4 regions of the Paenibacillus sp. MCAF9 genome follow, and region 2 is predicted to be linked to each of the others. Evidence: riboswitches for the same ligand, from Rfam matches in the RefSeq annotation. Region 2 holds a riboswitch; each other region holds the start of a gene.
What was found. A riboswitch is a leader RNA that binds a small molecule or an ion and turns the genes downstream of it on or off. The one in region 2 is predicted to bind cyclic di-GMP.

Region 1 (3,974 bases), on a different contig from region 2:
TCAGGTGTAGGAGATGGTGTAGTTGTAGGAGTGCTCTCAGGTGTAGAAGATGGTGTAGTTGTAGGAGTGCTCTCAGGTGTAGAAGATGGTGTAGTTGTAGGTGTGCTCTCCGGTGTAGAAGTTGGAGTAGCAGTAGGTGTCGCTGACGGTGTTGGAGTAGGCGTAGAGCAGGTTTCGCCTGCGTTCACAAGTGAAAGCTCTTTCTCCTTGCCCCAATGGATCTTCAGCGTATTAGGTACAGCTTGTGGATCAGTTGGGTTGACAAGCTCCGTATTCGTTGAAAAGCTTACGGAACCTTTTCCAGGAATTACGCCATTTCCTGTTTGAGCAGAATTCGGAACTTCCCATGAATAAGAAACCTCAATGTTACTCTCATTGGTTACTTTCCAAGCTCTTGTTTTATTCGGGTCGGCGGAGCAGGCCGTTTCAAGTTTGAGCTTAGCCGTATTGATAACTGCTTTTCGCACAGAGTTATCTGTGGTTACTACGATCTGCTGGGTAGCCACTAAATCGGTGGTAAAGCCATCTAAGGTTAATTCTTTTAATGTGTAGGTGCCGATAGGCAATTCGTTGAATTGCAGAATACCGTTACTATTGGTAACGCCGCTTTTGACTAATTTACCGTCTTTCCAAAGCTCGAAGGTAATGCCAACATGAGGAGCCCCTTCGACATTATTTAAAAATTTGTTGATGATGATACTGCCCGTACAGCTGTTCGAAAGCTTTAGATTCCATGCTAAAATTTTGTCACCATGAGCGCCGGGACCTAATGTCTTAATTAAATCTCCGCTATAGATATCTAATTGATAAGGCAAGCATCTGGGAATGTTAATCGTAACGGAGTAAGTACCTGCTTTTGGATATATAATAGACTGTCCCTCAAAAAATGTTTGCTTGTTGTATGGAATGGTTGTATCGCCGGGTCCAGGTGCCCAGTCAGCAGGGCCTTCATAGCCGGAGAAACTGACTCTAACACAATCTTTTGTCGTCTGGAACGTAGCGGTAGCTGTTCCGTTATTATTGACTACGATATTGGAATGCGTGGCAATGACATCCTTGCGATCCGATGAATACTGTGGACAGCTATTCTCATCTACGAGTGCCGCAGCATTTGTACCTTGATTGCTATCACCTTCCGCCATGGCAAGGGAACTAAGCGACAACGAAAAAATTAATAACAGAGCCAGGGCTAAACTGATTTTTTTCCTAAAATAACGCATCTTTCACTCTCCTCTTAGATACGTAGTGGGGTTCCAAGAGGGCCGGTTACACTACTAGCTCCATATAATCCAAGTGTCCAATTGTAGATTATACTTCATCGCTTCCCTAGTTATTTTGATTGTGAAAATCCACTCTCCCTTTCTATATGCGTGCACCGGTTAGATATGCATGCTTTCATATTAAAATGATAACATGTATTGGAAATTGCTCAAGGGTGTTTCTTTGTCAGAAAATGACTAATAATCATCATAAAGCAGGATATATTTTTGGCATAACACACATTTTGTCACCTTGTCCCTTGATTGCGGAACCAGTGGGCTCTTCATGGCATATAGTGTCACAAAGAGGAGGTGGCCGCCATGTTTGAACTTCTACTTCTTGTTATTGGCTGTTATGCTTTGGCTGCATTGTCGGTGCATCTGGCGTATCGAATTTGGCGAGGGCGCCAGCAATCCAGCAAGCATTATGTGCTCGTAGCTGACGTTCAGCAAAACAATATGGAATGGTATGTACGTTCGCTGTTTTCTTTCTCTCGGCGAATGGGAAAAAACGTTCGTTTGACGATCGTAGATCAAGGGGTTACAGAGGAGACACTGGCTATTGTTGAACGATTAGCTAGAAAGGGCGATGAGGTCAGGATTCACTCTAATGGATCTAATCCTTTGTCTGAAAGCGAAGGCAGTAAGCGCTCTCAAACAGAGGGTGTGGATGGAACTCAGCTGCTATGGCTGCTCCAGGCAGAAGGAGTTGTGTCGCTTTCTGATCATGCGGTGCTAATTGATTTGCAAAATCCGACAGATTTGTCGAAAATGCCATTTTAGTATATAATCTACGGTAATGAAATAGTCGGAGTGAAGCACACTCAATAACGCAAATGCGTTGTTGGGTGTGCTTTTTTTGTTTACAGTGCTTTCCAACATCATTCTCCTTTTGTCTGGGAAGGGAGAGGCCGTATTTAACTTAACAGATGAATAATGAAGTCAGTTCTATAAAGTGTCAAGGGAGCGAATAGAGATGAAGGCTCAATTGTATGTTGTTAAAGTGAAAGGCTGCTGGCAGGCTCGACTGACTATCAAGGCAATGGTGGATAAATACTTCTGGATGCATGGAGCGTTTGGTGAAGCGGGATTCTTGAACAACGAGATCGCAGAGGAGGGATGGCTGCTAAAAGAAGAACTGCCGCTCGGGGATGCGTGCATTGCAGTGGAGCTTTGGGATGCGGCTATTAAACGTGGCAGCGGCGGCAGAAACAGTGCGAGTAAAAGCTTGAATGAAGGAGGACGAAATGCTGATCATGAGGCGATTGAGCTATTGGCCGCATGTGCGGAGGAGGCAAAAGCTGATGGGGCGGGTGGAGATGCAGCAACTGGCGGGTTGAATAGTAGTAAACAGAAATACAGCGAGCTGGAGAGAAATTATCGGAAATACAGTGGAGAAGTAGAGCAAGCAGGTGAAAATAGCAAGATTAGTTTGGGGAGTCGTTGGCGCTTTTTGAGTAGTCGAGGGAAGCGGAAAGGAGCGTTGGCGATAGAGAAGCTTTTTGGTTTAGTGGAGAGGTGGGAGAAGGTAAGGGGCGCTGTGGTTGGGGAAATAGGAGGAGCAGTGCTTGCGAATAATGGTGAAAAGCGTAGCAGCGCTAAGCGTGTGGGTGGCGAGGAAGCGGGAGTTTATAGCGCTGAAGAGCTGGGAGAGATCGCGGCAGGAGCGAAGCTTGCCGCGGGTATGCTGCAGGGACGTGCGCTTTTGCGAAGCGAGGCGCACGCCCTGTTGTCTAGCGCAAGCTGTCCCGGTGCCGCGGCAAGCTGGAGAGAATTGCTCCAGCTTGCTTCGCTGCTCGGGCAGGTGCGCCTGAGCGGATCAATCGTCGCCGTTGGTGGCGGGCGATTGAACGCTTTGGGGCGCCGCAGGCGCGAGCGCAGCTGTTTGCGCTGTGGGAGCGGCGAGGCGCAAATGCACCGCACGGCATGTGCAGCGTGCGGGAGGCACTGCGCCTATTGTATGGCGTGCATTGGAATGGGGCGAAGCCGGGAATGTGAGCTGCTCATTACGGGGCAGCGCGCGGGGTTGAATTGGGCAGAGACGACGGTTCGCGGCTCTGGTAAGGGGTTGAGGCCGCTGTCGTATAAACAGCGGCTTGATAAATGGGGGCTTAGCCCTGCGCAGACAGCTGCAGCAGCCAAGGCGCTGCAGTTTGTGGAAGAGCCGCCGATAGATGCGGCTTTATCAAAGCTGGACAAGCAGCGACAGATGAGAGAGTTTCTTCTTTGGGCTGTAACAGGAGCGGGCAAAACGGAGATGGTTTTTCCGCTTGTGGAGTCTGTCCTGCTGCGCGGCGGGAAGGCGCTTATTGCCACACCGCGCCGTGATGTGGTGATCGAGCTTGACCCGCGTATTCGGAAAGCTTTTCCTAAGGCGTCAGTCGTAACATTATACGGTGGTAGTGAGCAGCGCTGGGAAAGCGGAGATATTACGCTTGCGACTACGCATCAGCTGATGCGGTTTTATCAAGGCTTTGATCTCGTTGTAGTGGATGAGCTGGATGCGTTTCCTTTTGCGGGCGATCCGCTGCTGCATTTTGCAGCAGACAAAAGCTGTGCGCCAGGCGCTGCTCGTTTGCTGCTGTCTGCTACGCCGCCAAGTGAGCTGCAAAGAGCAGCAAAACGCGGGAAGCTGCCTCATGCAAGAGTACCTGTTCGTTATCATCGTCATCCGCTTCCTGTGCCCAAGCTTCTTCAAACGCCGACAGTAAAGCA
Region 2 (3,974 bases):
CATAGCTCATGGAGCCGGCATATTCTTTTTCATAACCATTTTGTTTATCCTCATAAAGTCTAAAGAGTGTGACAATACCAGGGTTTAGATGATTTACAATAACGGCTTCAGGTATTTCTCTTTGCAAGGTCTTTCTGAATGTGACATTCACCTCAACAAATTGGGCAAGCAGCTTTTGATAGCCTTCTATTCCAAACGCTAATAGCGCGCTATAAATACTGATGGAACTTCCCATTCTTGAGCATTCAAGAGTATAGCTGGTGTGATATTGTCCATATCCACGGTGTCCAACATAAGGAGTTTCATCTGGATCCAAATCAAGAAGCTTTAAATCAGCAGCATTTTTTACTAAAAATAAGCTCGTTGAATAAGGCGTCTGTCCCAGTTTTTGAAAATCGAAACAAAGCGAGTCTGCTTTCATGAGATGCTGCATTCTCTCTTGAATCAACTTTAGAGCAACAAGCGTATCACTCTCAATGCTTAAAGGGTTTCCTTCAAAATCGTAATCATTATAAAATGCAAAAAAGCCACCTAAAGCTGAGTCGGCATGAATATGCGGTCTTTGAATGTTATGCTTCTGCGAGAGCAGCTCTGTCATTTTATAAATGTCATCTATGTTATCAATACCCATTGCATCAGTCGTACCCGTAGTAGCAACGACGTATATTGGGATGCCTCCGTGCATAATGACGTTTTCCATCTTTTCTTTCAAATCATTTACATCCATTGATGAATCTTCATTTGTTCTGATTTTAATTAAATGTTTGCTCCCTAGACCTGTAGCCTCAACTGATTTATAAAGGCTGTAATGGGCCGCTTCCGAACAAAAGGCATATAAATTTTGTGGAACCCCGTTTTGAGCTGCAGTAGGACAGGCTTTATTTATTGCCAGCCTTAAACCAGTGAATATAGCTCCTTGACCGCCCCATGTCGTATATCCGCCGCTTTCAGAAGGATTATAGCCTACGAGATCTGACATCATCGCCACGACTTTCACTTCAGCTTCCGCAGCCGCCGGACCATACACATCCCATAAATTATTGCCATTAACCATAAACGCTGCAATCATGCCAAGTACACCTGGAATACTAGCCATAGGTAAAATGTTTGTTAAAAAGTATTTTGTATGGTAAGGATGAGCATGAAGCAATTTTAAGAGTTCTTTATTGACTTCTTCTAATGGATTTCCCATTGCGGGAATTCTGCTTACCTCCGCTAGTTCTTTATAGAAATGAGGACCACGTTCTTTTTCTCCTTTAAGAAATACCGATTCCGGATCTTTTAATTCATCAACACCACTTACAATCTGTTCAATTAAATCTAACATGTAATTTCGTTGCGTTATGTTGCCGTCTTCACTTGGAAATAAACTTTTAATATTAGGCTGGTCTTTCCTATTCATGCTGTACCACTCTCCACCATTCATTTTTCTCTCTATTTTTTACAATCAAAAAGGCATACCTAAAAATAACCATAGGTATACCTTCTGCATATTAATTCGCAACTGGCTGACATTTCTTTGAAAGAAGTAGTCCCTATAGCTTTGCGTCACCACCTTTCGATGGTTTTGCCAATATTTAATTTGGACAAATTTTCAAACTTATTAGCAAACATTTACATCTATCGAAATCATTTTACTATTTTATTTTTCGGAGATCAATATAATTTTTGGTTAATTATGTCTTAAACTAATAGAGTTGCACCTATATTTTCAAAATCTTCATACTTTTCCATCACTATTTCATGTAAACATAAATAAATTCTTTACAATGGTCATAGAAGATAGATATTAAATATTAAAAGCTCAACAATTTCCCTAAAGAACACCTACAGCGACAAGCACCCAACCAATCATAAAAGAAAGCCCGCCTAGCGGTGTAATTGGACCAAAAAACCGAGCTTTAGCAACACTAAGTACATATAGGCTTCCCGAGAACAATATAATTCCCGCTACCAAAAACCAACCGCCCGTAATGATCATTTGAGCACCCGGATACTGACCCGCGAGCAGTCCAATCAGAATTAAACCTAATGCATGTGCGATGTGATACTGTACGCCGACCTCATAAACCTTCAGCTTGTCCGGTGTGATCTTACTTTTCAGTGCATGTGCGCCGAAAGCTCCAATTGCGACCGCGAGCACCATGAGAATACATCCGAGCATAATAAATGTTTGCATATCAACATCTCTCCTCATTTTATGAATTTGCAAGTTAAGCATATCATGATTGAACGGAGCAGGGAATTACTAGCAATACTCCAATACCATATATAAAATTACAATTTCAATTTTTTTCTCTACATAATAATTTCCGATTGATTTACTGTTGCCAGAGGAGTAATGTAGTTTGGTATAGCATCAGGAGGCATCTACGTGAAATTCATTCAATCTACCGCCACAGAGTGGCAGGGCTGGTCCCGCAATATTCGTTTATTTTTTCTAGCAAACATGTTATATCAAATCGGTACGGGCATGTTCTCGGTACTCTACAATTTGTACATTCACGAGCTCGGTTACCCCGATGCCATGAGCGGAAAAATTGTCAGTATGCAATCACTCGCAACAGCGTTATGTTTCATTCCCATTGGTTTATTCGGCGATCGCGCCAGCCGCAAGCGCTTGCTCGTCATTGGCGCTCTTTGCAGCGGTGTGGTACTCGCTGGACGCTCATTATTTGAAACAGAAAGCAGCTTACTTACAATGGCCGTTCTGACCGGCTTATTTGCTGCCATCTTTCAGGTGCTTGCCATTCCCTTTCTTGCCACAAACGTAGCTAAAGCAGATCGACTGCGCATTTTCAGTATTTTTTCAGCATTTGTTCTCGCTTCTCAGGTCGGCGGCAGCCTTGGCGGAGGCGTCATTGCAGATATTATGCAGGCGGCAGGACTAAGTAAGCTGCTCTCTTTCAAAATCGTTTTACTTGCAGGCAGTATAGCGACAATTGCAGCATTTCTACCTTTGCAAGCCATTAGGGAATCTGCGCGCAGCCAGAAGGAAAGTGTTGAAGCAACTAACGAGCAGCCTGCTTCGAACCAAACAGCTCACCCTAATAAAGAAATGTCATTTATTATTAAATTCGCCTCCATACAGCTTTTGATTGGTATCGGATCGGGCCTTGTTGTTCCTTATTTGAATTTGTATTTCACCAATCGGTTCTCGATATCGCTTAGTGCGATGAGCTTATTGCTTTCATTAGGTCAAGTCATGACCATAATCTCTATGCTCATTGGCCCGTCGCTTGCCAATCGAGTTGGACAAGTGAAAGCGATCGTTATTTTCCAAACCTTATCGCTGCCATTCCTGCTATTAACGGGTTTTACAAACCTGTTGCTCGTCGCTTCTATAAGCTTTCTATTCAGACAAGCGCTTATGAATGCGGCCAATCCGCTGCAATCGGCTATTTTGATCGACCGGGTTTCTGCAAAAAAACAAAGCCTAGCCAACTCCTGTATGCAGACTGCTTTTATGCTTGGATGGGCTACGATGGGACCCATTCATTCTCATCTCATTGCTACTTATGGCTACTACTGGGGATACGCCATCACGTTCAGCATAACTGGAGCACTGTATGTCACGGCATCTATGCTATTTTTTATGTTGTTTCGCGAGAAAAAAACGGCTGCCGCAGCAAAAACGCAATCAGCGTCTATTTGACGCAACAGCAGCTTTGACCGTTAGATATGAGTAGCTTATAAGATGAAAGCTTATAAAATCTTATATTTTAAACAGAAAATCAGCCCTCAGATACAATCTGGGGGCTGATTTTTTTTCAATTATTTTCGCGCTGCAAGGAATGCATCGACTTGGCTTTGTACCTCTGCAATGATCTTATCGATTCCAGCAGCCTTGATTTTTTTCTGCAAATCTTCCAAGCCTTTATCTACATCTTTAATCGCACCGTATTCGAGTGGAATCGCATAACGGAGCATGACGTTGCTCACATTAGCCACTTCTGTTTTCACTTTGCTGTTGT
Region 3 (3,974 bases), on a different contig from region 2:
GAATGTGTGGATGAGCTGAAGGCTTTGCTCGTTAGCCATGGGTTTCAACTAGAGGGCAATGTACTGGTTGAGACTGGGAAGGTCAGCGGTACAAAAGTATTGCTCGTTGGAGATTGGATCGATAAGGGAAGCCGCACAAAGGAAATCATTGATTTCCTATATACGAATCAGAATAAGTTTTTGTTTGTGCTTGGCAATCATGAAAACTTCGTCCATAAATATATGCGTGGTGAAATCAAAGGTGTGGAAGAGGAGCTGCTGCATGCCTACTTCGATTCCACTGAGGTGCTGAGAGGCGATGCTGAGCTGCTCCAGAAGTTTAATCATCTCGTATCGCTGTCGAAGCCTCACTACAGAATGGTAGGAAAAGCAGGACCATCCTATTATGTAACTCACGCGCCATGCGAGAACAAATATATTGGCAAGCTGGATGTGAATTCGATCCGTCATCAGCGCAATTTCAGGCTTGACCGATCGGCGCCGATTGAAGCACAGCTTGCGTTTCTGAAGCGGGATGCAGCAGGAAACCAGCCGTATCATGTTTTTGGGCATGTGGCTGCTAAACAAGCATTTCGGATCAGAAATAAAATCCATTTGGATTCAGGCGCAGTTCACGGCAATCTGCTAACCTCGGTTTCTCTGTCGGTGAAGCCGACTTTCAAATCACAGAAATCGTCAATAGCCGGCATGGAAGGGGAGCTTCCTGCACTCTTCAAAGAGGAACGCAAAGTATCGCTGCAAGAGCTGGATGACGATGAAGCCCGCAGATTGCAGTATTGTTCGCGCAATAAAATTAACTTTATCTCAGGAACCATGTCTCCTGCAGATAAGGATGAAGCGGCGGGTGAGCTGGAATCGCTGAGGAAAGGGCTGAACTATTTTGTGGAGCGCGGTGTTAAAGAGGTCGTGCTGCAGCCCAAATACATGGGATCACGCTGCAATGTTTATCTGCATGCAGATATCGAGCAATCTTTTGCAGTGAGCCGCAATGGGTACAAAATAAATAAGGTTGACCTAACCGCTGTTTATGAGCGACTGCTGCAAAGATTCGGAAGCTACATGAAGGAAAACGATATATCGATGCTCCTGCTCGATGGCGAGCTTTTGCCATGGGAGGCGCTGGGGGAAGGTCTCATCGAAAAGCAGTTTAAGCCAATTGAGAAGGGGCTTGAGACAGAGCTTGCTTTCCTGAAGGCGAATGGATTCGAGGAAGCGTTCGGAAAGCTTGCGCATGATTTCAAGGAAAGCGGTTTTGAAAAGGATCAGTTTCACTTTAGCAAAGGGGCTATTAATGAGAAGTACGGTCTAGCCGTCTATCAAAACTTTAAGCATGTTCATTCTGTTCTTGAGAAAATCAGGCCAATTGACGAGCATATCAAAGCATATGAAACGTATAAGAGGCAGCTGGAGCTGTATGCCGAGGCAGGGGAGCTTGAATACAAGCCATTTTCGCTGCTCAAAATCGCATACGTAGACGGAAGCGAGCAGCTGCCAGCGTGGAAAACCTCTGAGATGTATCGATTCCTATCTGACGATCCATTCATCACGCTTGTGCTGTCTGATGCGGAGAGCTATGAGCTTGCAGAAAAATATTTCTACACGCTTACGGTAGACAATCATATGGAAGGTGTCGTGATTAAGCCCGAGCTGCCTCAGCCGTACACGGTTCCCTATATGAAAGTGCGCAATAAGGAATACATGTCTATTATTTACGGTTATGATTATAGATTTCCGCACAAGTACAATAAGCTCATCAAGCAAAAAAATATTACGCAAAAGCTTCGTACATCATTTAACGAGTACCGGCTAGGACAGCATATGCTGGCGATTCCTTTTGCTGAAATTGCCCCAGAAAACGATGGATATCAAGCGGCTGCTGCGAATCTTTTGTTTGAGGTTGCCAAAGAGAAGGAAATCGATCCTAGATTGTAAAACATCAATATACCAAACCTCCCAAAATGGGAGGTTTTTCTACATCATTCGACCTATTATGAAATTGGTTATGGTATATATCGGAATAATATGGAATACTGGTATATGTAAAAAGTCCTAGTAAAAAGCAAAGTTGTCGAAAGACAATGACGCAAAGCCAACAGGCCTAAAGGAAATTTCCAAAGGTGGCTGGGTTGCCAAAAGGATGAGTGATAACATACCTATATCCTCTCCTTAAAAACTTCAGGTTACCGCCTACGTTATGAATAAGAGGGGATATTTAGCAATGAAACAAATGATTAAACGTTTTAATGGAAATGTTAATGTTGGTAGTTTTAATATTGTTCAAAAGTTAGCGAATTTAGGCTACTGGGAGTTTGACCATATTCGCAGAGAAGCATCCTGGTCGAATCAAATGTTCGAAATATATGGTATGAAATCTGATTTCTCGATGACGATTGAACAATTTTTTGAGTTTGTACATCCCGAAGATCGTGAGCGCGTTAATGAGCAGTTCCACCTTGCAATTGAATCAAAAAAGGAAAGCGTTTCCGAGTACAGAATCGTTCGTCAAGGCGGTGAAGTTAGATATGTGGTGGAAAACATTACGTTCATACGGAATGCCGAAAACGAGATATTGTTGACGATAGGCATGATTCAGGATGTAACGGAAAATAAAAAAATACAGCATCGCCTCACACTAGAAGAGCAGCTTTATAAATCGATATTTGAAAACAACCCTGACGCGGTCTTTTCTTTAGACGCACAAGGGCGTTTTTTGTCATGCAATTCTGTGCTTGAGCAAGTTTTTGGATATACGAAAGAGGAAATTATAAATGATAGTTTTCATAAATTTGTAGATGCCGCAGCACGGGATAAAACGATTCAATATTTTGAGCAAACGGTCAAGACGCTGAATCCTCAAAACTATGATACGACAGGCATTACGAGAACAGGGCAAACGGTCGAATTTAATGTGACCAATATTCCAATCATTATTAATAAAAAGCTTATCGGCGTCTACGGCATTGCCAAGGATATTACGCAGCAAAAAATGATTGAGCAATCATTGACTGAGACCGAATTAAAATACCGCAGTATTGTTGAGCAATCCATTGTCGGTATTTTTGTCGCGCAAAAAAACAACTTCGTTTATTCAAACGACCAGCTCAATAAAATGTTTGGTTATGACTCCTTGATCGGTATGGATATTATACAGACGATCCATCCTTTAGACCGTGAAGCCGTCGTTAATCAGCTAACGAAGTTACAGGAGGGGCAGTCTTTATCTAATTTCTGCCACAGAGCCATTAAGCAAGATGGGACGATTATTCATTGCGAAGTGCACTATAATCAAGTGTCAAATATGGGTGAGCAGGCGATCGTTGGCGTAGTCCTTGATGTTACGGATCGGAGCAAGGCTGAGGAATTAAATCAATATTTGGCTTACCACGATTATTTAACGGAGATGCCAAATCGCAGAATGTTTGAAGACCAGCTAGATAAGCAGCTAAGGGTAAGCGAGTATTTTAAGCAGAGGCTGGCGATCATGCTGATTGACGTGGATCGTTTCAAATATGTAAATGATACGCTTGGGCATCCGATTGGGGATGAGCTGCTGAAACAAATCGCCTTTCGATTGATGAGCAATTTACGTGATGGCCAAACCGTATTCCGACTTGGCGGAGACGAATTTGCAATTATTATAGCTGATGTAAAGCAGCAAAACGAAATCAAGGATATGGCAGCTACTATTATTAAGCTTATCAATGAGCAATTTTTGATAGAAGGATATGAGCTGAATGTAACCGCAAGTATTGGAATCAGTCAATCGCCTGGCGATGGGAGCTCGGTGGAGCAGTTGATGAAAAATGCGAATGCGGCTCTTTATCATGCGAAGTCCAGAGGCAGCAACCAATCACAGTGCTATTCCTCTTCTTTAAATGTGCAATCATTCAAATTGTTTTCACTCAGCAATGATTTGCGTAAAGCGCAGGAAAGAGGAGAGCTGTTCCTTCATTATATGCCTCGAGTACATTCAC
Region 4 (3,974 bases), on a different contig from region 2:
TTCATTTAATGGAAAATCCCAATAAAATATTTATGTCTGCGAAATTTATTCATGATCGTGATATTTCTGCTGCACATGTAAATATGAAATGGTTTGATTCAGCAAGAAGACAATACAATACATTCCACCCGCTTAGAGTTTTCAGAAGCATAATGCTGAAAATGTATAAGAAAGGTTTAGTTCTTTTCCCTAACCGTCAGTTAATGCCTAACAATTATTTGTTGTATCATGGCTCCTCGTGGTTCTGCATGCCAATTGAAGTTGCAAGATTTATCATAGATTTTCTTGACCAAAACAAATGGTATTATCAATATTTCAAATATGCTCTGTGCCCAGATGAATGGTTTTTTCAAACCTTAGTTATGAACTCGAAATATGCGGATCAGGTCACTAATGATAATTTAACTTATTTAAAATGGGGAGAAAAATATAACAATAGTAATCACCCCATAAATCTAAGCTTTAAAGATATTGATTCTATTGAAAAATCGAATAAATACTTTGCGAGAAAATTCGATGAAAGAGAAGATGCAGCAATGATAAATTATTACAGCGAAAAGGTATGCATGTGAGCTTAGCATCGGAGAGGTGTTTTTTTTGATTTAGTTGTTCTTTATTAAGAATTATTGAGAGGGGTAAATAAAATGGCAATCTTAGTAACAGGCGGAGCGGGGTACATAGGAAGTCATACTTGCATTGAGCTTCTTGAAGCGGGATATGAATTAGTGGTTGTTGATAATTTGTCTAATAGCAGCTATATCGCTTTAGAAAGGGTAAAAGAGATTACAAATAAAACCTTTACCTTTTATCAAATGGATCTTATGGATCAAAAGGGGCTCGAGCATGTATTTTCGAATCATGCTATTGATGCCGTTATTCACTTCGCTGGGTTAAAGGCTGTCGGAGAGTCTGTTCAAATGCCATTATCTTATTATCATACCAATATAACGAGCACTTTAATTCTTTGTGGAGTCATGAGGAAATTTGGTGTTCATAAATTAGTGTTTAGTTCCTCGGCTACTGTTTATGGACGGCCCGAACAAGTTCCGATTATTGAGGATTCACCGCTCTCAGCAACTAATCCATATGGCCGGACTAAGCTCATGCTAGAACAAATTTTACTGGATCTAGCTAGTTCAGATAACAGCTGGGGAATAACGATATTGAGGTATTTCAACCCTATTGGCGCCCATAAAAGTGGTCGAATTGGAGAAAATCCAAATGGCGTGCCAAACAACTTAATGCCTTACATATCGCAGGTAGCTGTTGGCAAGCTTAAACAGTTGCATGTGTTTGGAAATGATTATCCAACTGTGGATGGCACTGGAGTGAGAGACTACATTCATGTAGTAGATCTAGCAAAGGGGCATGTAAAGGCACTGGAAAAGATGAGTAGAAAATCAAATGTGAATATATATAATCTTGGCACTGGGAATGGCTACAGTGTGTTAGAGATGATTGCAGCCTTCGAGAAGGTAACTGGTCAAAGCATTCCATACGAGGTCGTTAGTCGCAGACCTGGCGATATTGCTGTTTGTTATGCAGATACGCTGAAGGCAAATGTAGAATTGAATTGGTTTGCAACAAAAGGAATAGAAGAAATGTGCAGCGATACGTGGAGATGGCAATTTTCAAATCCGAATGGTTATGAAGAAGATGCACTGTTGAAATCTGAACTTGCAGCAAAATAATATACCGGATAGCTCTTTTAATAAAGCAACATTTTAGAGCTCCTAATTTGATCTGGCGGGCTCTATTTCCTTCCCCTGCTCCCTTTAACAATCATTAAATAAATTCGACAAAAAATGTAATTATCTTTCATTTTTGTGAGACAGGAAGCGACAGCATACGCAATTAAAGTGATTTATAATACATCTATAAACGAATGACAAGCATAGGGAGACGTTGAAATGCGTTTAGTATCTGGGCACCTTAAACGCATGGAGTCAGTGGTGCAACCGTCCCAAATTGAATGGGGGACATGGGAAAATGGTACTTACAAAATCAGAGGATAATCAGGATTTAGATATGGAATGGGTAGCATTAATCATGAATGCACGTTCTTTGGGGTTTAGCAAGGAAGATGTTAGAAAGGTATTACTATGTCTTGAAGAAAGCAAGAAAGATGATATACAAGAAACAGCCGTATAAAAGAAAATAAAGCGCTACTCTCGCTTTATTTTCCATTTATTGAATTCTAAAAATTCTTTAAACTGATCTTTGCTTACGCCAGAAGCCATTGCTTCTCGAACTAGATCGGCCCACTCGGTGTCTAGATTGTTTGTTTTACGATCATTGTTTTCATCGCTATTTAAAAATTCTTCAACCGTTACGTTTAATACTGCGCCTACCTTTTCGAGAAATTGAATCGAAGGATTTTGCTGAAGCCCTCGTTCAATAGAGCTTAAGTAAGATTTTGCGACGCCTGCCCGTTGCGACAACTCCGTTAGGGATAGGCCTTTTCTCTTGCGCAGCATCTGAATACGTTCTCCGATCATAGCAAACTCCCCCGTTATCTCTTCGTTGTAGACTAACACTATTATAACGAATAATTCTTAATTGCGAAAGCTTGTAAGTTTTAACGAATAAAAAATAAAATGACGTCTAAATTAGAAAAAAATAAGGTTAAACCCATTTCGAAATGTTGTTCTTATAAAAGAACGATGTTTCGTTTTATTTTGTGATATTTTGGTGAAAAAACGATTGACAACGTCTGTTTTCAAGTGTATTATTCAAATATGTTCTTTATTAAGAACTAAAAGACATTCAATGATGCTCGCATCTCGTTCGATTGAAGAACACGCTGGCTATCTAAATCGGAGGCACGAATGAGCGCAATAGCAGTCGTTTATGAAGTTGATCAGACAGCCCATGTGTTAGATCAGGGGAATAGACTGATGCAGCAATTATCACGGTTTCCTTGCAATACAGCTCAAGCATGGAATAAGAACAATGTGTTTGTTGGATGCCATAATCAATGGATTACACCAGAGTCTGTCGGGGAATGCAATCCCTATTATGATTCGGAAAGACGCTTAGTCATAAGTGCCGATGCAATTATTGATAACCGCATTGAGCTGTTTGAAGCATTAAATGTAGAGCTTGACCGTAGAGTGCAAATCACTGATGCCGAACTGATTTTACTCTCCTATGCGAAATGGGGGGTTGAGTCACCCAAGCATCTGATCGGTGATTTTGCTTTTATGATATGGGATGAAAGAGAACAAAGAGTGTTTGCTGCCAGAGACTTCTCAGGTTGTCGAACATTGTATTATCACTGGAACGGAAGCCGTCTAGCGATGTGCACGACGATGAAGCCGTTGCTGGAGCTGCCGGATGTTCCTAAACGGTTGAATGAGCAATGGATGGCACAGTACTTGGCCATTAGTACAGTCGTTGATGCTGTTGATATTACCCAAAGCGTGTATAAGGATATCTGGCAGCTGCCGCCTTCACATTACATAATCGTTGAAAACGGTCGATTGAAGGTAACGAAGTATTTTTCACTTACAGTAGGCAAGAGGCTTCGATTCAAAAAGGATGAGCAATATGTTGAAGCCTTCCAAAACGTATTTCAAGAGGCTGTAAATGCTAGACTTCGAACGCATCGACAGGTGGGGTCGCAGCTAAGCGGAGGTTTGGATTCAGGGGCGGTAGTCGGCTTTGCCGCAAAAACTCTTCGACCCTTAAACAAGCAGATACATACCTATAGCTATATACCTCCAAATGAGTTTGACGATTATACGGCACGTAATTTAATTGCTAATGAAACGCCGTATATAAACTCAACGGTTCAATATGTTGGGGGGATTTCACCGAATTACCTTGATTTTGCAGATAGAAGCTCTTATTCAGAAATTGATTCTTGTCTAGATGTACTTGAGATGCCTTATAAATATTTTGCGAATTCCTTCTGGATTAGAGGCATATTTGAGAAGGCTGCCAAGCAGGACGTAGGCGTACTGCTAACGGGT

Region 1: it holds a riboswitch for cyclic di-GMP, as region 2 does, so the genes downstream of both, AB4Z45_RS15340 (SpaA isopeptide-forming pilin-related protein) here and AB4Z45_RS26150 (pyridoxal phosphate-dependent decarboxylase family protein) in region 2, are expected to answer to the same signal.
Region 3: it holds a riboswitch for cyclic di-GMP, as region 2 does, so the genes downstream of both, AB4Z45_RS22740 (EAL domain-containing protein) here and AB4Z45_RS26150 (pyridoxal phosphate-dependent decarboxylase family protein) in region 2, are expected to answer to the same signal.
Region 4: it holds a riboswitch for cyclic di-GMP, as region 2 does, so the genes downstream of both, AB4Z45_RS09905 (anti-repressor SinI family protein) here and AB4Z45_RS26150 (pyridoxal phosphate-dependent decarboxylase family protein) in region 2, are expected to answer to the same signal.

Annotation. Positions count from the first base shown of each region.
Region 1 is NZ_JBFREL010000007.1:286,031-290,004, forward strand. Features, by position in the region: gene AB4Z45_RS15340 (SpaA isopeptide-forming pilin-related protein) at 1-1,220, opposite strand, end outside; cyclic di-GMP riboswitch class II at 1,252-1,335, opposite strand; gene AB4Z45_RS15345 (glycosyltransferase family 2 protein) at 1,581-2,042, shown strand; gene AB4Z45_RS15350 (DEAD/DEAH box helicase) at 2,236-3,974, shown strand, end outside.
Region 2 is NZ_JBFREL010000027.1:36,033-40,006, forward strand. Features, by position in the region: gene AB4Z45_RS26150 (pyridoxal phosphate-dependent decarboxylase family protein) at 1-1,402, opposite strand, end outside; cyclic di-GMP riboswitch class I at 1,497-1,582, opposite strand; gene AB4Z45_RS26155 (DUF423 domain-containing protein) at 1,817-2,179, opposite strand; gene AB4Z45_RS26160 (MFS transporter) at 2,375-3,655, shown strand; gene AB4Z45_RS26165 (ABC transporter substrate-binding protein) at 3,775-3,974, opposite strand, start outside.
Region 3 is NZ_JBFREL010000018.1:96,870-100,843, reverse strand. Features, by position in the region: gene AB4Z45_RS22745 (metallophosphoesterase) at 1-1,932, shown strand, start outside; cyclic di-GMP riboswitch class I at 2,049-2,134, shown strand; gene AB4Z45_RS22740 (EAL domain-containing protein) at 2,219-3,974, shown strand, end outside.
Region 4 is NZ_JBFREL010000004.1:424,226-428,199, forward strand. Features, by position in the region: gene AB4Z45_RS09895 (beta-1,6-N-acetylglucosaminyltransferase) at 1-572, shown strand, start outside; gene galE (UDP-glucose 4-epimerase GalE) at 645-1,691, shown strand; cyclic di-GMP riboswitch class II at 1,890-1,971, shown strand; gene AB4Z45_RS09905 (anti-repressor SinI family protein) at 1,990-2,151, shown strand; gene AB4Z45_RS09910 (helix-turn-helix domain-containing protein) at 2,166-2,498, opposite strand; gene AB4Z45_RS09915 (asparagine synthase-related protein) at 2,829-3,974, shown strand, end outside.